3 regions of the Oxalicibacterium sp. genome follow, and region 2 is predicted to be linked to each of the others. Evidence: predicted binding sites of a transcription regulator. Region 2 holds the regulator's gene; each other region holds the start of a gene.

Region 1 (7,517 bases), on a different contig from region 2:
TGCTCGACTGGGCGCAGCCGCCGCGCGAGCGCGATGCGACTGTGCGTGCCGTGCAGCCGACCGAAACGCCGTTCTCGGGTTTCGTTTTCAAGATCCAGGCCAACATGGACCCGGCGCACCGTGACCGCATCGCCTTCCTGCGCGTGTGCTCAGGTCGTTTCGAACGCGGCATGAAGGTCAAGCATCTGCGTTTGAATCGCGAGATCAAGCTGTCGAGTGTCGTCACCTTCATGGCGTCCAGCCGCGAGCAGGTGGAAGAAGCCTATGCCGGCGATATCATCGGCCTGCCCAACCACGGCAACATGCAGATCGGCGACAGTTTCTCTGAAGGCGAACTGCTGCAGTTCACCGGCATTCCGTATTTCGCGCCGGAATTCTTCCGTTCGGTGCGTCTGCGCAATCCGCTGAAGATCAAGCAACTGCAGAAGGGTTTGCAGCAACTGGGCGAAGAGGGCGCAATTCAGGTGTTCAAGCCGGTCAACAGCAGCGACATGGTGCTGGGCGGCGTCGGCGTGCTGCAGTTCGAGGTGGTCGCCAGCCGTCTGATGAACGAGTATGGTGTCGATGCGGTGTTCGAAGGCACCAGCATCAGCACTGCGCGCTGGGTATCCTGCGACGACAAGAAGAAGCTGGCCGAGTTCGAGAAATCGTCGGCAGGCCATAATCTCGCGCACGATGCGGCGGGTAATCTCGCCTATCTGGCGACATCGGGCGTCAACCTGCGGCTGACGCAGGAGCGCTGGCCGGATATCGTTTTCCACGAAACGCGTGAGCACGCCGCCAAGCTGGATTGATCCATCGCTGTCAATGCACGGGTTGTTCGCCGTGCATTGACAGGCATGCAATTGATGCAACATCATGCGAGCGATCGTATCGATGTTGCCGATGGAGACGTGCATGCCGAAAAAATTCAAGTTCACCAGTTTTTCCCTGCGCGATTTGCTGATCACGATCGGGCCGTTGACGGTGCTGATCGTCGTCCTCGGTTATTTCGCCTACAAGCTGGTCAACCCCTTCCCGCCGAAGGAAGTGACAATCTCGACCGGGCAGGAAAACAGCGCCTACGCCTCGTTCGGCCGGCAATATGCCGCGTCACTGGACAAGTTCGGCATCAAGGTCACGCTGAAACCATCGCAAGGCGCACTGGAGAATCTGCAGCGTCTGAAGGAAGACGATTCCGATGTCGACATCGCCTTCGTGCAGGGTGGCTCGGCGCAGCAGGAAGATGCGGAAGAGTACGGACTGGTTTCACTTGGCAACCTGTTTTCCGAGCCGGTCTGGCTGTTCTATCGCGAAGGACTGGATCTGCAGCGGCTGACGCAACTGAAGGGTTTGCGCGTCAATGTCGGCGCGGAAGGCAGCGGGATTCCGAAACTGTTTCGCGATCTGCTGAAGGTCAATGGCGTGAAGGAAGACAGCGTGCGCATCAGTACACTGGACGACAAGCCGGCCGCCGATGCGCTGCTGGCAGGCCGCATCGATGCCGCGGTGTTCAGTTCCGCGCCCAATAGCGCGTTGATCCAGAAGCTGCTGCGCGCATCGAAGATCGACCTGTTCGATTTCTATCAGGCGGAAGCCTATTCGCGGCGCATTCCGTATCTGTCGCCGGTGACGCTGCCGCGCGGTATCGTCGATCTGGGACGCGACCAGCCACCGCGCGACGTGCATCTGATTGCGCTGACGACCACGCTGGTGGCACGTGAAGACCTGCATCCGGCATTGATCAATCTGTTTGCACAGGCTGCCGTGAATATTCACGGCAGCGCCGGCTGGTTCCGCAAGCGCGGCGAATTCCCGAACGCCAGCTATGCCGATATCCCCGTGGTGCCGGCCGCGATCAAACTGTATCGCGACGGTCCGCCGCTGTTGCAGCGTTACTTGCCGTTCTGGGTCGCCAATTTCTTCGAACGCATGTGGCTGGTGATTGTGGCGCTGGTCGCATTGATCCTGCCGCTGTCGCGCGTGGTGCCGCCGCTGTATGTGTGGAAGGTGCGTTCGCGCGTCTATCGCTGGTATGGCGAACTGCGTGTCATCGAGCAGACGGTGGAAGAGGCGCCGCCTGAATCGCGTGCCGAAGTGTATGCGGCGCAGTTCCGCCGGCTGGAGGAACTGGACGACAAAGTGAATCACATTTCGATTCCGTTGTCGTTTGCCGATGAACTGTATCGCCTGCGCAGCAGCATCGGGCTGGTGCGCAAGCGCGTGTTGCGGCTGATCGAAGAGGAGGCGGCGACGCGCAAATGACGTCGCCGTCCTTACCGAAGTTGCACGACTAGCTGTTCCGAATCATGCACCGTTCCATGGCAGGCCGGCCTTGCACCAGCCGTTGACGGTCTTGCGATGGCCTTCGCCATCCTTTTCTCCCTCGAACCCTTCCAGGATATCGAAGCAGTTCGCGTAGCCGTTCTCGGTTGCTAGTTTGGCTGCATGCCGTGAACGCACGCCGCTGCGGCACAGAAATAGCACGATGTCTTCCTTGCCGGCCGCCTGCCCCAGTTGCGGCAGGAATTCCGGATTCGGCGTGCCGCCCGGATAAAGATTCCATTGCACCGCACTCTGTTGTTCGGGCGTGATCGCGGGGCGGCCGATCCAGTCGCGTTCGGCGTTGGTGCGTACGTCGACCAGTTTCACTTTCGTGTCTGCCTGCAGCAATGCATAGGCTTCCTGCGGCGTCATCGCGCCGGCATAGGGAAGTTGTTGTTCCTGCGCGCGTTGTTTCGCGATGGAGATGATGTCGGATGGTTTCATGGCGGTTTCCACGTAAATTCGATTCTTGCAGCCGGGATGTGCTTCATGCGCTTCTCGACATGTCGCGCTCAATGTTGTGATGACAGTTGCCGATCGGCGGAATGTGCCTGCCTTCTGGCTCGGATGACACCCCACGTCAAGCCAAGTATCGCTGCGCAGAGCGAGGCAAGCAACACGCCGAGTTTGGCCGCGCCAAGCAGGTTGACGTCGGTAAAGGCCAGGTTGGCAATGAAGATGGACATCGTGAAGCCGATGCCGGCCAGCAGGCCGACCAGGCAGACGCCGCCCCAGTTGACGCCGGGTGGCAGTGCGCACAAGCCGAGACGGACGGCGATCCAGCTCGCACTGATGACGCCCACCGGCTTGCCGATGACGAGCGCCAGCAGCACGCCGAGCATGACGACAGCCGAACCGTTGGCGGAGAGATCGACGCCGTCCAGCGTGACGCCGGCGTTGGCGAGCGCGAAGATCGGCATGATGCCGAAGGCTACCCACGGATGCAGTGCCATCTGCACGCGGCTGACCGGCGGTAGCAGCGCGCGTTGCGCCTGACGTAATTGTTTCAGCGGCTCGGCCAGATTGTGTGCTTCGACTTTCGGCGCTTCATTGTGCGTCCATAGCTCCTTGACGGCCTGCGCGGCCATGTCCAGCGGGCGTTCGCGGGTGCGTGTGGCGACGACAGGCGTCATCAGACCGAGCACCACGCCGGCCAATGTCGGATGCGCACCGGTCTTCAACAGGCCGATCCAGAGAATGGCACCCGGCAGCACGTAAGCATAGGCGGAACCGGCGCCGATCTGCTGCAAGCCCAGCACCATCAGGATACCGATCGCCGCGATGGCGAAGCCGCTGTAATCGAGCCCGGCCGAATAGAAGAGCGCGATGATCAGAACGGCGGCGATATCGTCGATGATGGCCAGCGCCAGCAGGAAGATGCGGACGTTGACCGGAACGGAGCGGCCCAGCAACGCCAGCACGCCGACGGCGAAAGCGATGTCGGTTGCGGTCGGAACCGCCCAGCCATGCGCCGGCGTGCCGGTGTGGTTGAGCGCGAGGTAGATGAGTGCGGGCACCATGACGCCGCCAGCCGCCGCCGTCAGCGGTAAGGCGGCCAGTTTCAGACTGGCCAGTGCACCTTCATGAATTTCGCGGCGGATTTCCATGCCGACGACCAGGAAGAACACGGTCATCAGCACATCGTTGATCAGGAAATGCAGTGATTGCGATACGCTCCAGTCGCCGAAGGAAAAGGCGACTTCGGTATGCCAAAGATGGTGATAGCTGTCAGCGAAAGGAGAATTGGCCCAGATGAGGGCGATGGCCGCTGCGGCCAGCAGTACGACGCCGCTGAAGGCCTCGATATGCAGGAAACGCTCGAGGGTGGCAAAGGCGCGTTCGGCAATGCGTTGCGCGCGCGGCAGGGTGTTCTCTTGGGAAAGAGATTGGTTCATGGTCAAATCCATATCTTCGCGTGGCGGCCCGACCATCGCGTTGCCTGTCGGCTGCGAATGCAGCACGAACACCCGAACAAGATTTTACACAGGCAAGGAATGCCTTGCAATTCGTCTCACATTGCGGAATATTTCGGCCAAATCATTAACATGCCCTATGCCGGTGCGCATTGAAATTTGTAATGCACTTTTATGGTGCAAATTGTAAATTTGCACCGAATACGTGCACTGGTTTTGCACCTCTCAAAACGCTGCAAACCCGCATAAAACCTGCAATTTAGCGCTGCGCCTCGTTCGGGTGCGGGCCGCCGATTTTCGCAAAGTTGGTGGCATGGAATCTGCTATTATTCCGGCGAGTTATGGACGCATGCTGTTTGACGCAAGCCTCAGCACGGATCACAACCCCCAACAAATTTCGTACGTTCCCAATTTTAGGAGATTCGCATGGCAAGGACGGCCGCAGAGGTCTTGAAGATGGTGAAAGACAACGAAGTCAAATTCGTTGATTTCCGCTTTGCTGATACACGAGGCAAGGAACAGCACGTCACCGTGCCGGTTTCGCATTTCGACATGGACAAGTTCGAATCCGGCCATGCTTTCGACGGTTCGTCGATCGCCGGCTGGAAGGGTATCGAAGCGTCCGACATGCTGCTGATGCCGGATCCGAACACGGCCAACATCGACCCGTTCATGGAAGAGACGACGCTGTTCATGCAGTGCGACGTCGTCGAACCGTCCGACGGCAAGGGCTACGACCGCGATCCGCGCTCGATCGCCAAGCGCGCTGAAGCCTATCTGAAATCCTCCGGCCTGGGCGACACCGCCTACTTCGGTCCGGAACCTGAATTCTTCATCTTCGACAGCGTCCGCTGGAAAGTCGACATGTCCGGTTGCTTCGTCAAGATCGATTCCGAAGAAGCATCGTGGAGCACCGGCGAGAAGATCGAAGGCGGCAACACCGGCCACCGTCCGGCAGTCAAGGGCGGCTACTTCCCGGTTCCGCCGGTCGACAGCTTCCAGGACATGCGTTCGGAAATGTCCCTGATCCTCGAATCGATGGGCATCCCGGTCGAAGTGCACCACCACGAAGTGGCAGGCGCCGGCCAGAACGAACTGGGCACCAAGTTCTCGACGCTGGTCGAGCGCGCAGACTGGACTCAGACGATGAAATACGTCATCTGGAACGTCGCGCACACCTACGGCAAAACGGCAACCTTCATGCCGAAGCCGGTCGTCGGCGACAACGGTTCGGGCATGCACGTTCACCAGTCCGTCTGGAAGGATGGCAAGAACCTGTTCGCAGGCGACGGCTATGCCGGCCTGTCGGAATTCGCGCTGTACTACATCGGCGGCATCATCAAGCACGCCAAGGCGCTGAACGCGATCACCAACCCGGGCACCAACTCGTACAAGCGTCTGGTTCCTGGCTTCGAAGCACCGGTCAAACTGGCTTACTCGGCACGCAACCGTTCGGCTTCGATCCGCATTCCGCACGTGTCGAACCCGAAAGGCCGTCGCGTCGAAGCACGCTTCCCGGATCCTTCCGCCAACCCGTACCTGTGCTTCGCAGCACTGCTGATGGCAGGTCTGGACGGTGTGCAGAACAAGATCCATCCGGGCGAAGCAGCGTCGAAAGACCTGTACCACCTGCCGCCGGAAGAAGACAAGCTGATCCCGACCGTCTGCGCCTCGCTGGATGAAGCGCTGGAACATCTGGACAAGGATCGCGAGTTCCTGACCCGCGGCGGCGTGTTCAGCGATGCGATGATCGATGCCTACATCGAACTGAAGATGACCGAAGTGCAGCGTTTCCGCATGACGACGCATCCGATCGAATTCGACATGTACTACTCGCTGTAATCAGCCGTCGAAGATCGAAACGAAGCGGGAAGAGCGCAAGCTTTTCCCGCTTTTTGTTTTCTTGCGCCCCGGTTTTGCACATGGTGCATCTGATCGCGCGCGGCATGGTGCGATGCATCGATTTGGTGCCTGCGGCCGGCGACCATTGTTTGTCAGCCCGAGTTACTTGGCATAAACTAAGGCCGCATTTAACACTTTCAGACAGAAAGTTTATGAAACGTCAATTCGCCTTCCTGTTGTGCTCCATCATCGTGCTTCCGGCACTTGCGCAAAGCGACGTCTATCTGTGCATCGACGCCAACGGCAACAAGGAATACAAGAACACCGGCTCCACCGCGCGATGCAAGAAGGTCGATCTGCCGCCGATGACGACGATTCCGGCACCGGCGAAAAGTGTCGCACCGGCATCGAAGTCGACGCCGTCCGCGCCGTCTGATTTTCCGCGCGTCGACGATTCCGTCCAGAAGGCGCGCGACAATGAACGCCGCCAGATCCTGCAGGACGAATTGCGCAAGGAAGAGAAGAAGCTTGCGGATATCCGGGCCGAATACAACAACGGACAGCCGGAACGCCTGGGCAGTGAGCGCAACTACGCAAAATATCAGGAGCGCACCGCCACGCTGAAGGACAATCTGGCGCGTACCGAAAAGAATGTCGAAGCCCTCAAGCGCGAACTGAACAACCTGAAATGAGCGCGTGCGGCATCGGTATGATGTTTGCTTGAGTCTGGCCGCATGATGCGGCCATTCTTTTTTGGCTATTATTTTTGTTGTCTGGATTCCCGTGAAAAAAAGTGCGATTGCATTCGATGGCCTGGATCTGCTGGCGTCGGCCGTCCTGGTGATGGATGGCGCCGGCCGTGTGATCTATGCCAATCCGGCTGCGGAAAACCTGCTCGAGAATTCGAGCAAGGCGCTGGTCGATCACACGTTGCCGGAACTGTTCCTCAACAGCGAGGAACTGCAAGGGATGTTCGAGGAAGCGCTGGCACACCAGTTCGCCGACAAGCGACAGGACTTGGCGCTGGAGCGCGCCGGGCGCGAACCGTTGCAGGTGCATGTCGTCGTCACAACGCTCGACGATCCCGAAATGCCGGTACTGATCGAGCTGCGCGAGAACCTGCAGCAACTGAAGCTGGATCGCGAGGAACGCCTGCTCGACCAGAGCCTGGCCAACAAGGAACTGATCCGCAATCTGGCGCACGAGATCAAGAATCCGCTCGGCGGCATACGCGGCGCGGCGCAGCTGCTGGAGCTTGAAATTCCCGAGCGGCACTTGAAGGAATTGCGCGAATACACACAGGTCATCATCAAGGAAGCCGACCGGCTGCAGACGCTGGTGGACCGCCTGCTGGCGCCGCACCGCCGGCCGCATATCGTCGGCGACGTGAATATCCATGAAGTCTGCGAGCGCGTGCGCAGCCTGATTGTCTCCGAATTTCCGAACGGCCTGAAGATC
Region 2 (7,517 bases):
GCAGTTCAAGTACGCCGAGCGGCTTGGCGAAGATCAACGGCTGGGTCGATAGCTTGAACGACAATACGGCCAAGCGTTTCTACGGCGGCGATCTATTGGGCAATGTGTGGCGTTTCGATACGGATGATCTTGTACTGCCGGAAGGAGCGGAGGCAACTAAATTGGCAGAGTTGGGAAATGTCGGCTCAGTCGGAATCCAACCGATTACCACGCGTCCGTTGCTGAGTGAAATCGAGACGGGCGGTACACGTTATGCTGTCGTAACGATAGGAACCGGGAAATATCTCGGCAATAACGATCGCAATGACAAGTCGCAGCAATCCATTTATGCCATCAAGGATAAACTGACGGATGCGGGTTATGGCCTGTTGCGCCAGGACACGACTTTTGTTCAGCAGACACTGACTACGAATGAGGCGGGAACAGAGCGTGAGGCATCGAGCAATCCGGTGAACTGGAATACGAATTCCGGATGGTATGTCGATCTGAATCCGAACAATGAGTCCCCGGGAGAGCGTGTCAATGTGGATATGCAACAGCAGTTAGGGATTCTGGTTGTGGCCGGTAATGTGCCGGAACAGAATGCCTGTACTGTTGGGGGATACGCATGGCTGTATTTCTTCGACTTCCGCACGGGCAGTTTTATTGAGGCGGATGGGACGGTGGGCCAGCGACTGCGGGGTAATTCATTGGTGGCGGGTTTGCGTTTTCTGAAGTTGGATAACGGAAAAACGATCACGCTGGTGACGGACACCAGCGGTAAGACTACACCGCAGAGCAATCCTGAAACAGGTTCCGGAGGAACGTCCGCACGCAGGGTTTCCTGGCGTGAATTGATTGTCGACTGATTTGTCGATGATGCGGCATGGCGCCTTGTCATCAGTTCCGATTCTTTGCATGGGGGCGGTAGCGATTGCGCATGCCGCCCTCATTTCCGTGCTGTTCATTGAGACGTTTCCTCTCCCGCAGAAGATTCCTGATCTCGTCCATGTAGACCTTCTTCCTGTCGAATTGCGTCGAGAGGTGGCCACATTAACGGAAGATCGTTCAGCGAAAGAGGTGCGAGCAAAGCGCGCGGTGAAGCAGGGTGATATTTCTATATCTCCATCGATGGGTGAGCAGGCAATATTGCCCACAGTACGGTATTACGAAACCCGCGAACTGACTCAAAAGCCGCTGGTGAAGGTGGATGTGCCGACAGAATTGATGTTGAGACTCGATGGGGTAGAACCGCAGATTGTTGTCGCACATCTCTGGATCGGTGAGTACGGTGATGTCGATCGTGTCGATATAGAAAGAAACGACACGCTATCCGAAGAAGGAAAAGTGAAATTGCAGCAGGCTTTTGGCACGGCAGAATTTCATCCCGGTGAAATTGATGGCGTCCCAGTTAAAACGCATATGCGGATTTCCATCCAGCTGGATCGGCCAATTCAATTCCAAAGCGAGAAACGTGGGGCAGAATGAATAAAGGGCGCAATTCGCGCCCTTCTTCATTGACGGCCAAGCTCGGCCGAAATGTTTCTCTTACGAGGCAGCAGCCTCTGCATTGTCCGGCAATCGTTTGATGCCCTCGTGCTGGTGATCCTGCAGTTTCGTTTTGTATTTGATCACCTGACGATCCAGTTTGTCGATCAGCAGATCGATGGCGGCATACAGGTTGTCCGCGATGCTTTCCGCGTGTAGGTCTTTGCCTCGGACGCGTAGGTTAATTTCGGCTTTCTGGCGTTTTTCTTTCTCGGGAAGATTGTCTACAGTCAGGATAACTGCAATGTCGATCACATGATCGAAGTGTCGTTTGATGCGTTCCAGTTTGCCTTGTACGTATTCTCTGATGGCGGGGGTCAGTTCGAGGTGATGTCCACTGATGGTGAGATTCATACAGCGCTCCTAAGGAAATTCACTGGCGGTCCAGGCACCGTTGCCGGCTGCGCCGAACACAGTGACGTAATGCACACTACACAAACAAATCCGGAAGGATTACAACGATTTGCGCAGATTGACCGGTGGAATTTTAAGGGCTTCGCGGTATTTGGCAACGGTGCGCCGCGCTACTACGATCCCTTGTTCCGCCAGCATGTCTGCAATCTTGCTGTCAGAGAAAGGTGTTTTCGGGTCTTCTGCTCCTATCAATTGTTTGATCAGGGCCCGTATCGCGGTAGAGGATGCTTCTCCGCCTGCTTCCGTCGCAACATGGCTGCCGAAAAAGTATTTCAATTCGAACATTCCATGAGGAGTGAGCATGTACTTCTGGGTGGTAACACGAGAAATTGTGCTCTCGTGTAAACCCAGTGTATCAGCAATTTCGCGCAAAACAAGAGGGCGCATCGCGACCGCGCCGTGCGAGAAAAAATTGCGCTGACGCTCGACGATGGCCTGTGCCACACGAAGGATCGTATCGAAGCGCTGGCGCATGTTCTTGATCAGCCATTTGGCTTCCTGCAGTTGCGTGCCGAGCGAACCTTCGCCCTTGTTCTGCTTCAGGATGCTGGCGTACATCGCATTGACGCGCAGGCGCGGCATTACTTCGTGATTGAGCATGACTTGCCAGCCGTTGCGCGTACGCTTGACGATGACGTCCGGTACCACGTAATCGGAGGCATCGCTGGCGAAGACCGCGCCGGGATGCGGATTGCATTGGCGAATGACGGCCTGCGCTTCGCGCAGATCTTCATCGTCGCAATCGAGTGCCTTGCGCAATTTGTTGAAGTCGCGCTGTGCGAATAGCGTGAGATGGTTTTCGACGATGTTCAGTGCCATGCGCCGTGTGACGAACGGAATGCCTTCCATCCGGCGAATCTGCAGGGCCAGACATTCAGATGCATCGCGCGCGCCGATACCGGCCGGATCGAAGCTTTGCAGCAGGCGCAGGGCGACCGACAATTCTTCCGGCTCGATTTCAAGTTCTTCCGGCAGGCGCGCATGGATTTCTTCCAGACTTTCTTCCAGATAGCCGTTGTCGTCCAGTGCGTCGATGATCAGTTCGAGCAGAGCGCGATCGCGCGGTTCGCGTACGGTGACGGACACCTGTTCGAGTAGATGCTCGCGCAGTGTGACTTCATGCGCTTCCAGTTGCGGGCGGGCGTCGTCGTCATCCGGAGATGCCGATTTCGACGTGCGGGCAACATCGTCGAAGCTCCAGTCGCTGTTGTCGGCGTTGCCGTCGGCATTGTTGCCTTCGGCATTCGGCAGATCGCCGGATTCGAAGGACGATTCAGCTTCAGTAGATGGTGCAGGCGATTCTGTCGGGGCATCGCCATCCGGCGCAGTGCCGTTGCCGGCGCTGACGGCGCCGTCCGCCAGCAGGCGCACGGCATTGTCGAGCGGATCGTCGGTGCGTTCCAGCATCGGATTGTCGGCCAGGATCTGTTCGATCTCCTGATGCAATTCCAGTGTCGACAGTTGCAGCAGGCGGATGGATTGCTGCAATTGCGGCGTCAGAGCCAGATGCTGGGAGACGCGTAGTTGCAGGGATTGCTTCATGGTGATTCTCTTCGCGCTTACATGCGGAAGTGTTCGCCGAGATAGACGCGGCGGACGGATTCGTTGGAAATGATATCGTCGGGCCGGCCGCTGGCCAGCACCGCACCTTGATTGATGATGTAGGCGCGGTCGCAGATGCCGAGCGTTTCGCGCACGTTGTGGTCGGTGATCAGCACGCCGATGCCGCGTTCCTTCAGGAAACGCACGATGCGCTGGATTTCGATGACGGCGATCGGATCGACGCCGGCGAACGGTTCGTCCAGCAGCACGAAGCGCGGATTGGTGGCGAGAGCGCGCGCGATCTCGACGCGACGGCGTTCGCCGCCGGACAGCGACATGGCCTGGTTCTCGCGCAGTTTTTCGATCTGCAGATCGGCCAGCAGCGTATCAAGCCGTTGTTCGAGTTGATCCTTGGACAGCGCCTTGCCGTTAACGCGCTGCAGTTCCAGCACGGCGCGGATATTGTCTTCGACGCTGAGCTTGCGGAAGACTGAGGCTTCCTGCGGCAGATAAGAGAGGCCGAGTTGCGCGCGTTCATGGATCGGGCGGCGCGAAATATCGGTGCCGTCCAGTTCGATCTGGCCGGCATCCGACGGCACGAGGCCGACGATCATGTAGAACGAGGTGGTCTTGCCGGCGCCGTTCGGGCCAAGCAGGCCGACCACTTCGCCGCTCTCGACTTGCAACGCGACGTCACGCACGACCTGGCGTGCGCCATAGCTTTTCTGCAATCCGTTGACGATCAGTTTGCTCGACATCTCAGTTTTCCTTCTTCTCGGCGCGCGGCTGGATCACGGCCTTGATGCGGCCGGCGCCTGGTTTGCTGTCGCCGGACGATGTGTTGTGTACGGTGAAGAATTCGGCGCGCGTGTCGTAGGAGATATATTCGCCGGCGACTTCGTCGGTGATCTTGCCGTTCTCCAGTCGACGCATCTTGGCGCGCGTGAAGAGCTTCATGACTTCGTTCTTGTCGTCGTATTCGATGCGTTCCGCCTCGCCTTCGATCCACTGATCGGGGCCGCCATCGCGCTTCTGGCGGAAGCTGGCCAGTCCGTTCGGCGGTGCATACATCGTCATGAACTGATAGCCCTCGGGATCCTGCGTGACGACCATGCGTGCCGATTTCATCAGGATCGTTCCACGCGTCAGCACCACGTTGCCGACGAAGACGTTGACCTGCTTGACGTCGTCGTACTCCATTTGATTGGCTTCGACGTTGGTCGGCTTGGTGCGATCGGCCTTTTCGGCGTGCGCACCGGTCGCAGCGATCAGGCCGGCAAGGATGAGGAATACGGAAAGCAGTCGTGTCATGAAAACGTTCTCTGTAATGAGCGTGCCGGAATCAGTTCTTTGCGGCCGGGGCCTGATACTGGCCCTTGACGTTGCCGTCCAGCTTGAATTCGCCGGTGGCGTTGTTGGCGTACATGCCGGTACCGGTCAGTACGGAAATGCCCTGTTGCAGTTCGACCGGCTTGGGCGTCGTCATCGCATCTTCGTCCGGCAGCAGCAGCAGGTAGGAAGTCTTCAACTGGAAGCGCGGCTTGGTGGCCGAAGCCGGGCGATCGATATGCACGTTGTCGTACATGCGGATTTCGCTGTTGTTATTCTTTACGGTGGCGTAGCGCGAGGTGCTAACCATCGGCGGCCTGTCCTTGCCGTAGCTGTGCATGACGGGGCTTTGTACGAGATAGGAATCGTCGCCCGGATAGTGCTTTAGTTCGGTGCCGGTCAGGTTGTAGCGCGGCTCGCCGGTTTTTGCCATGCGGACGAAATTGAACTGCTGGACATAGAAATCGGGATCGGTGCGCACGGCTTTCGGCAGAGAATCCTCGGTCTGGCGTTGCATGACTTGTACCAGCCACAGACTGCCGAACGCGAGCGCGCCGGTGATCACCAACAGCGCGATCACGCGTATGGCGTCGCCGGGGCGGGCGGTGATTTTCATAGCAGGTACGGCGCGATGGCCGCTTGGTACTTGTCCTGCGCATGCAGGATCAGGTCACACAGCTCGCGTACCGCGCCGCGGCCGCCGCCGGCCTGCGTGACGTAGTGCACGCGCGAACGCACTTCCGGATGGCCACCCGGCACGCTGGCAGCAAAGCCGACGCGCGACAGGATGGGCAGGTCGATCACGTCGTCGCCGACGAAGCCGCAGGCCTCGGGGGCAATGCCAGTTTCCGTCAGTAATTGTTCGAAGATCGCACGCTTGTCGTGCGCGCCCTGGTGTACATGCGTGACGCCGAGATCGGTCGCGCGGCGCAGCACGATGGCCGATTTGCGCGCGCTGATGATGGCGGTGACGACGCCGGCGTTCTGCAGCAGCTTGATGCCGTGGCCGTCGAGCACGTTGAAAGTCTTCATCACTTCGCCGTCGGCGCTGAAGTGCAGGCTGCCGTCGGTGAGCACGCCGTCGACGTCGAAGATCATCAGACGGACGTTCGCCGCGCGGGCGGTGGCGTCTGCCGTGGCGGTCGGAATCGGCGACGTCATCAGATCACCTTCGCGCGGGTCAGGTCGTGGATGTGCAGCGCGCCGACCAGCGTGCCGTTTGCATCGGTGACCAGCAACTGGTTGATGCGGAATTCTTCCATCAGCTCGACCGCTTCGACCGCTAACTGCTCCGGCTGCACGCTGCGCGGATTGCGGTGCATGACTTCGGCGATCGACAGTGTCGAAAAATCCTGCACGTTCTCGATCAGCCGGCGCAAATCGCCATCGGTGAAAACGCCGATGGCGCGATTCTGGCTGTCGACGATGGCGGTCATCGCCATGCCTTTGCGGCTGACTTCCAGCAGCGCGGCATACAGCGTCGCATCTTCGTTGACTTTTGGAATCGCGTCGCCGGTGCGCATGACGTCGCGCACATGCGTCAGTAGGCGGCGGCCCAGCGCACCGCCCGGATGCGAGCGTGCGAAATCGTCTTCGCCGAATCCGCGCGCGTCGAGCAGCGCCATCGCCAGCGCATCGCCCAGCGCCAGCGTCGCCGTGGTGCTGGCGGTCGGCGCGAGGTTCAGCGGGCAGGCTTCCTTGTCGACATGGACATTCAGATGCACATCGGACAGCGTCGCCAGCGTGGAGGTGTCGTTGCCGGTCATCGAAATCAGCTTGGCGCCCATGCGCTTGACGATGGGAACGATGGAGACCAGTTCACCGGCTTCGCCGGAATAGGAAATCGCGATCAGCGCGTCGTCGGCCGTGATCATGCCGAGATCGCCGTGCGACGCCTCGGCGGCGTGCACGAACAGCGCAGGCGTGCCAGTCGAAGCGAGCGTGGCGGCAATCTTGCGGGCGATGTGGCCAGATTTGCCGATGCCGGAAATGACGACACGGCCGCGGCAATTCAGCAGCAATTGCGTCGCCTTGACGAAGGGTGCAGCGCTGTCGCCGCTCATGCGTTGCTTCAGTGCAAGCAGCGCGTCGGCCTCGATCTGTAACGTTTCGCGGCCGAATTTCAGCGCGCGTTCAGCATCGACGGCAACAGGCGCCGGCGCGGCAGTGGGGGCATGGTTTACACTCATGCGGGAAAGTATAAACGATTCGTAAAGCAAAAAACCTGCCAGATAATACAAAAGTGTGGTTTGATTGATATCGGGCAAGCATAGCGGCAATTTGCCGCGCTATGCACGCCGGCCGTCTTGTATTCATCCGCATCACATCCGCAGATCACCGCCATCATGCTGCTGTCCCCGCTCGAACTCACCTTGCTGCTGCTGTCCGCCGCCGTTCTCGGCGTGGTTGCCTTCCGTACCTTGAATCTGCCGCCGATGCTCGGCTATCTGGTGGCCGGCATCATCATCGGGCCTTACACATTGGGCTGGGCGGAAGACAGCGCGACTACGCATTCACTGGCCGAGTTCGGCGTGGTCTTCCTGATGTTCTCGATCGGGCTGGAATTTTCGCTCGCCAAGCTGTCGGCAATGCGGCGCATCGTGTTCGGCCTCGGGCTGGCGCAGGTGTTGCTGACGATCGCGGGGACGATGGCGTTCGGCTGGATCGTCGCGCATCTGTCGCAGCGGTTGACCGGCATCAGCTGG
Region 3 (7,517 bases), on a different contig from region 2:
TGGTGCCGTTCGGCGAGGAAGCGCGCGCGTGGATCGAACGCTATCTGAAAGAGGCGCGCCCTGCGATCCTGAACGGACAGATAGCCGACGCGCTGTTCGTCACCGCACGAGGCGGCCCGATGACGCGGCAGATGTTTTGGACGCTGATCAAGAAATACGCAGTGACGGGCGGCATTCATGCACCGCTGTCGCCGCATACCTTGCGGCATGCGTTTGCGACACACCTACTGAATCACGGCGCCGATCTGCGCGTCGTGCAGTTACTGCTGGGGCATGCGGATATTTCGACGACGCAGATTTATACGCATGTGGCGCGGGAGAGGTTGAAGCAGCTGCATAAACTGCATCATCCGCGTGGGTGATTGAGAGAGTTTGCTTATCCGACTAACGTTGAGATAGGTCTGGTTGACTGATGCTAGGAGTAGAGAACAGTGAGAGCAATTAGTCCTCCTGTCAATAAAACAAGAACGACTATTTCGCCAATGCGCTGAGCGTGTTTTGGTTCTAGGCGAAAAGTACGGCCGATGATGGCTCCTGCTAGATAGGCGGTTGTTTCTCCAATTGCATAAATAATTGCATCGAGCATATGCAAACCTCCAACGTTTGAGCTCAGCGACGCCCGGTGCGGGCAGCTAGCAAAGAGGCTAAGTGATTCTTGATGGAGCCGACCCACGAAGTGGGTTCGGCTTGAATGAATTGTTAGGTGCCATCATCGGAACTCTGGATGCCGGAACCTTGAAGAAGTCTGCTCGCATCCTTCGGAGGCAATGATCTGGCGAGATCCTCGATCCGGATGCGAAAAAGCCTACTGAACTCGCCCGAGGCCCAATGATAAGCGACTGTGTGACAGTGCATATCCTCATCAGTGACTTGAATGTCGTAGTAGGTCCTGGGGTGAGTTAGACGATTCCGTGCCTCCTTGGCACGAAGGAAATCCGCAAAGTCTTCTCCGCCTGTGGTGAGCCGGTAGCCATCAAGGCCCCAAACTTTAGCGGCTAAGCGAAATGTCCTCTTGATGTTGGCATCAAGTGGCAATTGCTTATCTGTCTTTCTATCACCTATGACGTGGAGAGAGCCAAGAGTTTCTTTCTCTTTTTCGGTCAGATCCGGCGTGAACAGCCTCGTTCTAATGTTTGAGCGGACTTCTACTTTGATTGTCTCTACGCACGCTTCAATGAAAGAGAAGATCGCCCGGACTACGCATCGCCTCAAGTACTGAGACTCGCGATCGGTATCGAGTGTCTCATATGCCTGTCCGACATCAGACTGCAATTGCTCAAGCAGTTCATGGGTCCGGATGAAACCCTCGCTTTTATCAATTCTCGGGTAGCTTGGCATGGTGGCTAACGTTTAAATTCAGCGGCCGCCGAAGGCGGTCCGCTGGAATGATTGGTTAGGTCTTGTGATGGCCAGATGCTAATGATGCCCAGCACGAGGCCGACAATACCGAGAGCCAAACCGATGCCACTCAGCCATGCAGCAAGACGCACAACGATTTGAGGATGACCGGTGCACGCCCTGAACTTGCCCCACCAGGAATTGCACTCAGAAACCTCCAAAGGGACGTCGGACTGAGTTTGAATCCCACCAAGACCAGCTCGGTACCAAGCCCCAATCACCAATGTTTCGGTAGGCGTAGATATCGTGAAGCGCGGCGATTGGTTGTACTGTTTAAGAAAATTGTCATCGATTTGTAGCGCCTCACAGTACACGCTCCGCCCATTCTGCGAATTCTTGATCTTTATGACACAGCGGGTGGGTAACGAGCTCCGTTGCAGCCACACCCAACCTTGATGTGCGTCGTTCTCTAGGGCTGCAAACAGTCGCATAAAGGTCTAACTATATTTAGATATCAATTCTGCAAAAAACAAATGCGGCCTATTTTTTGCTGAAATATGGAACTCTGCATGCTGTCGTAGTTCTTGGTATATCGACCGACTGAGGCCGCCTAAACATTCATGTATGAGAAATATTTCTCGCTGGCATTGTAGGATGAAGATTTCCAGATCTGATCCCATAAATATAGTATGTAGCGAAAATTAACAATCCTGCATGGCATGTCTGTTCGGAGAATGGGGAAGGAAGGTGCTAAGCGCGTCTTGCGGCATAATGTCCCCCTTTTTTAGCTCCTAGAATTACCCGCACCATGGCCAAAAAGGACCACGTCTCCGAAACGCCCGCCACGCAATGGCTGCGCAAGCACGGCGTCACATTCAGCGAGCACCCTTACGATTACGAAGAGCACGGCGGCACATCGGTGTCGTCGCGTGAACTCGGCGTAGACGAACACGCCGTCGTGAAGACGTTGATTATGCAGGACGAGAAGGCGCAGCCGCTGGTGGTGCTGATGCATGGCGATTGCAAGGTATCGACGAAGAATCTGGCGCGACAGATCGGCTGCAAGTCGGTCGAACCGTGCAAGCCGGAAGTGGCGAACCGGCATTCCGGTTTCCTGATCGGCGGCACGTCGCCGTTCGGCACGCGTAAGGCGATGCCGGTGTATGTGGAAGAGAGCATCCTGTCGCTGGAGCGCATCTACATCAATGGCGGCCGGCGCGGCTTTCTGGTTGGCATCGCGCCTGCTGCGTTGTCGGGCGAACTGGGTGCGAAGCCGGTGCAGTGCGCATTGCCGGAATAGTCTGCGAAAATAATTAACAGAATAATGAGGTGCGGTGCTTTATAGTGAGCGCCGCTCCGGCCGCGATGGCGGCCATCAGTTGAGAAGATAACTATGAATACTGTGTTGTTTGCAGCGTTGTTTGTTGCTGCGGCGTATCTGATCGGTTCGATCTCGTTCGCGGTCATCGTCAGCAAGGTGCTGGGTTTGGCCGATCCGCGCAGCTATGGCTCGAAGAATCCAGGTGCGACGAATGTGTTGCGCAGCGGCAGCAAGAAGGCGGCGATCCTGACGCTGCTGGGCGATTGCCTGAAGGGCGTGGTGGCGGTGCTTCTGGCGAAATACCTGGGGCCGCAATACGGCGTGGCCGAAAACGGCATTGCGTTGGTGGCACTGGCGGTGTTCGTTGGCCATCTGTGGCCGGTGTTCTTCCGCTTCAAGGGCGGCAAGGGTGTGGCGACGGCGCTCGGTGTGCTGCTGGCGATCAACGGCTGGCTCGGTCTGGCGACGCTGGCGACCTGGCTGATCATCGCATATGCGTTCCGCTATTCCTCGCTGGCGGCGTTGGTGGCGGCAGTGTTTGCGCCATTCTTCTATTGCCTGATGTTCGGCACCGACGGCATGTTGCTGGCGATCGTGGCGATGAGTGCGCTGCTGATCTTCCGTCACGCAAAGAATATCGGCAATCTGCTGGCGGGCAAGGAAAGTCGCCTTGGCAGCAAGAAAAAATAAACGAAGTAATGAAGCAAACAAAAAATCCGGCACGAAGCCGGATTTTTTATTGGGTGATTGCTGCGATCGATACTTCTTGCATCAACGCCGCTGTTTCAAAGTGGCAGTCTAGATGCGCCGTGATTCCGCGTGGCACACCGGTTTGAAACTGCACATTCAAATCTCGCGAATGCTGTCGAGCGGCCAGCGCGGTTTGACGTTGAATGCGTAATCCTTCTTCGCCGCATTCGGATTGATCTTCAGACGCATCGCACCGGCGAAGGCGATCATCGCGCCGTTGTCGGTGCAGAATTCCAGCTCTGGGTAGTAGACGCGGAATTTCCGCTTGGCGGCAGCCGCGTTCAGCGATTCGCGCAGCTGCTGGTTGGCGCCGACGCCGCCGGCGATCACCAGTTTCTTCAATCCCGTTTGCTTCAGCGCGTTGACGCACTTCGCCGTCAGCACGTCGACGATCGCATCGACGAAGGCGCGCGCGATGTTGGCCTTGTCCTGTTCGCAGATGTTGGCCGGATGATTCTTCACCAATGTCAGCACGGCTGTTTTCAGGCCGGAAAAGCTGAAATCCAGATTCCCTGAATGCAGCATCGGCCGCGGCAGCTTGTAGGCGGATGGATCGCCGAATTCCGCCATGCGCGAAATCGCCGGGCCGCCCGGATAACCGAGGCCGAGCAGCTTGGCGGATTTGTCGAAGGCTTCGCCGGCGGCATCATCCAGCGTTTCGCCCAGCAGTTCGTACTGGCCGACGCCATCGACGCGCATCAGTTGCGTATGGCCACCGGAGACCAGCAGCGCGATGAACGGAAATTCCGGCGGATCGCTGGCCAGCAGCGGCGACAGCAGATGGCCTTCCAGGTGGTGCACGCCGAGCACGGGCTTGTCGAGCGCGAGGCCGAGGCCGCAGGCAACCGATGCGCCGACCAGCAGTGCGCCGGCCAAGCCGGGGCCTTGCGTGTAGGCGATCGCGTCGATGTCGCCGCGTGCGATGCCGCTGTCGGCCAGCACTTTTTCCAGCAGCGGAATGGCGCGGCGAATGTGGTCGCGCGACGCCAGCTCCGGCACCACGCCGCCGTATTCTTCGTGCATGCGTACCTGCGAATGCAGCGCGTGCGCGCGCAGACCGTGTTGCGTGTCGTACAACGCGAGTCCTGTTTCGTCGCAGGAAGATTCGATACCGAGAACGAGCATGGAGAAAGCCGGGCGGGAAGGTTGGTGCGAAGTTGGCGTGGTTCTTGCGTGGATTGTAGCGTATTCCCCGTTTTTCATCGCCGCGCCATACGGCCGAACACTGCCATGACTCGTCCTGACCACATCGATTCTTCGCTCGCCGGAAGCAGGCAATCATTGCCGGATGCGCGCTCCGACAGGCGTTCGCTGCGCATCGTCATCGTCAATACGCTGGCCGACAGCGAAGCGGACGACATGGCGCTGGAGCGCGACGGCCGTGCACGCGCATTGCGCATCGGCCTGCTGGAAGCCGGCTACAACATCGTCGCGGTGTTCCCGGCCGACATGCATCTGCCGGACCGCATCGCGCAGCTGCAGCCGGACATGGTCATCATCGACGCCGAATCCGATGCGCGCGATGTGCTGGAGCATGTCGTGATGGCGACGCACGAGGCGCCGCGCCCCATCGTGTTGTTTACCGAGGATCAGGATCGCTCCAGCATGGAAGCGGCGATGGCGGCGGGTGTGTCGGCCTATATTGTCGCCGGCTTGTCTTCCGAACGCGTCAAGCCGGTGCTGGACGTGGCGCTGGCACGTTTCAACGCGGACCAGAAGCTGCGCAATGAACTGTCGGATACCAAGCTGAAGCTGGCCGAGCGCAAGACGGTCGAGCGTGCGAAGGGATTGCTGATGGAGCGGCATGGCATCAGCGAAGACGAGGCGTACGGCAAGTTGCGGCGGATGGCGATGGACAAGAACTTGCGCCTGTCGGAACTGGCGCAGCGCCTTATCGATGCGGCGGATCTGCTTGGCTAGATCAATGTAAATACCGTGCATCGTTTGGTGGCGTCGATATGCCGCCTGCACGAAAAAGACGCATCAAACGTGCATGAATGGTGCCCGTTGCAGGGAAAACTGCTGGCACGTTCATTGCTGTATGGGGAATGCACCAATGACGGTGTACTGAATATATAACGGGGAAGCAGCCAACGGCGGCGGCTTCCTTCCGGACAAAGGCGTCCGCATCGCATGCGCAATTCGCGCGTGGCGATGCGGACGCTTTTTTATTGCGATTTCATTTATCCGCCAACGCGCATCGGGAGAAAACATGACGACGAAAGACGACAGCATCAATACGACACGACGCACCATCATCAAGGCGGCGGCAGCGGCGACCGCATTCGGCGGACTGGCGACCAGAGGCGTGTGGGCGGCCGGTTCGGACAAGCCGGAGAAGACGGAAGTGAAGGTTGGCTTCATTCCGCTGACCGACTGCGCGTCCGTCGTGATGGCATCGGTGATGGGTTTCGACAAGAAGTACGGCATCAAGATCACGCCAAGCAAGGAGTCGTCGTGGGCTGGCGTGCGCGACAAGCTTATCAACGGCGAACTGGATGCGGCGCATGTGCTGTACGGCCTCGTCTACGGCGTGCATGCCGGCATCGGCGGCGCGAAGAAGGACATGGCGGTATTGATGAGCCTGAACAACAACGGCCAGGCGATTTCGCTATCGAAGGCGCTGGCCGATGGTGGTGCGGTAGACGGCGCTTCGCTGGCGAAGTACATGCAGGCCAACAAGCGCGAATACACGTTTGCGCAAACCTTCCCAACCGGCACGCACGCGATGTGGCTGTATTACTGGCTAGCGAGCTACGGCATCAATCCGATGAAGGATGCGAAGGTCATCACGGTGCCGCCGCCGCAGATGGTGGCGAACATGCGCATTGGAAACATGGACGGCTTCTGCGTGGGCGAACCGTGGAACCATCGTGCGATCGTTGATGGCATTGGCATCACGGCGGCGACGTCGCAGGAAATCTGGAAGGATCACCCGGAGAAGGTACTGGGCACCACGTCCGACTGGGTCGCGAAACATCCGAACACGGCACGAGCGATGTCGGCTGCGGTGCTGGAGGCGGGCCGCTGGATCGATGCGTCGCTGTCGAACAAGAACAAGATGGCCGAGACGATCGCTGCCAAGTCCTACGTCAACACCTCGGTAGACGTGATCAATCAGCGCATCCTGGGCCGTTACACGAACGGCCTGGGCAAGACCTGGGACGATCCGAACTACATGAAGTTCTTCAACGATGGTGCGGTCAATTTCCCGTATCTGTCGGACGGCATGTGGTTCCTGACGCAGCACAAGCGCTGGGGATTGGTGAAGGACGATCCGGATTACCTGGGCATCGCCAAGTCGGTCAACCGCATCGACATGTACAAGGAAGCGGCGGCGATGGCCAAGGTCAGCGTGCCGAAGGACGTGATGCGCACGTCCAAGCTGATCGACGGCACCGTCTGGGACGGCAAGAATCCGAAGGCTTACGCAGCATCGTTCAAGATCCGCGCATAGGAGAGCGTCATGAGTGCAATCATGCAAACCATCAACGAGCCGGCCGCGAGCACCAAGGCCGATACGGCTGTGGCAGCAGCCGCAACCACGGCAGCCGTGCCGGTTGTCACGATGCCGGCACCGGCAAGGAAGGAAGCGACGAAGGCCAGCCGCGTTTCGCTGCGCGGCTTCCTGCCGGCAATCGTGCCGCCGCTGTTCGGCGTGCTGTTCCTTTGCATCGTATGGGAAATCATCTCGTACAAGAACAACGGCATCCCGTCGCCGACGGTGACGCTGAAGGCGGCTGCCGAGCTGTTCGCCGATCCGTTCTACAGCAACGGGCCGAACGATCAGGGTATCGGATGGAATGTGCTGGCGTCGCTGCAGCGCGTGGCCGTCGGCTTCGGTACGGCGGCGCTGGTCGGCATTCCGCTTGGTTTCATGATCGGGCGCTTCCGATTTCTATCCGGCATGTTCAATCCGATCATCAGCCTGCTGAAGCCGGTGTCGCCGCTGGCCTGGCTGCCGATCGGCCTGCTGGTGTTCAAGGCCGCCGATCCGGCGGCGATCTGGGCGATCTTCATCTGCTCGATCTGGCCGATGATCATCAACACCGCGATCGGCGTGCAACGCGTGCCGCAGGATTACATGAACGTCGCGCGTGTGCTGAAC

What was found. Region 2 encodes sigma-54, which starts transcription at its own class of promoters, with help from an activator protein. Its sites were predicted from a motif close to TGGCANGNAANCTGCTTT; they were not measured.
Region 1: glnA (type I glutamate--ammonia ligase) is a predicted target of sigma-54. The motif match lies at 4,527-4,544, and genes of this name have one in related genera.
Region 3: ACO1VH_RS11495 (CmpA/NrtA family ABC transporter substrate-binding protein) is a predicted target of sigma-54. The motif match lies at 5,433-5,450, and genes of this name have one in related genera.

Annotation. Positions count from the first base shown of each region.
Region 1 is NZ_JBMQZD010000004.1:142,374-149,890, forward strand. It holds gene ACO1VH_RS07105 (peptide chain release factor 3) at 1-794, shown strand, start outside; gene ACO1VH_RS07110 (TAXI family TRAP transporter solute-binding subunit) at 898-2,244, shown strand; gene ACO1VH_RS07115 (rhodanese-like domain-containing protein) at 2,287-2,748, opposite strand; gene nhaA (Na+/H+ antiporter NhaA) at 2,817-4,199, opposite strand; gene glnA (type I glutamate--ammonia ligase) at 4,644-6,059, shown strand; gene ACO1VH_RS07130 (DUF4124 domain-containing protein) at 6,272-6,751, shown strand; gene glnL (nitrogen regulation protein NR(II)) at 6,843-7,517, shown strand, end outside.
Region 2 is NZ_JBMQZD010000005.1:45,726-53,242, forward strand. It holds gene ACO1VH_RS09780 (pilus assembly protein) at 1-848, shown strand, start outside; gene ACO1VH_RS09785 (hypothetical protein) at 838-1,467, shown strand; gene hpf (ribosome hibernation-promoting factor, HPF/YfiA family) at 1,528-1,881, opposite strand; gene ACO1VH_RS09795 (RNA polymerase factor sigma-54) at 1,981-3,483, opposite strand; gene lptB (LPS export ABC transporter ATP-binding protein) at 3,501-4,241, opposite strand; gene lptA (lipopolysaccharide transport periplasmic protein LptA) at 4,243-4,794, opposite strand; gene lptC (LPS export ABC transporter periplasmic protein LptC) at 4,826-5,428, opposite strand; gene ACO1VH_RS09815 (KdsC family phosphatase) at 5,425-5,973, opposite strand; gene ACO1VH_RS09820 (KpsF/GutQ family sugar-phosphate isomerase) at 5,973-7,001, opposite strand; gene ACO1VH_RS09825 (monovalent cation:proton antiporter family protein) at 7,161-7,517, shown strand, end outside.
Region 3 is NZ_JBMQZD010000006.1:108,278-115,794, reverse strand. It holds gene xerD (site-specific tyrosine recombinase XerD) at 1-362, shown strand, start outside; gene ACO1VH_RS11520 (hypothetical protein) at 700-1,338, opposite strand; gene ACO1VH_RS11515 (aminoacyl-tRNA deacylase) at 2,147-2,638, shown strand; gene plsY (glycerol-3-phosphate 1-O-acyltransferase PlsY) at 2,732-3,349, shown strand; gene tsaD (tRNA (adenosine(37)-N6)-threonylcarbamoyltransferase complex transferase subunit TsaD) at 3,506-4,534, opposite strand; gene ACO1VH_RS11500 (ANTAR domain-containing response regulator) at 4,769-5,329, shown strand; gene ACO1VH_RS11495 (CmpA/NrtA family ABC transporter substrate-binding protein) at 5,622-6,866, shown strand; gene ntrB (nitrate ABC transporter permease) at 6,876-7,517, shown strand, end outside.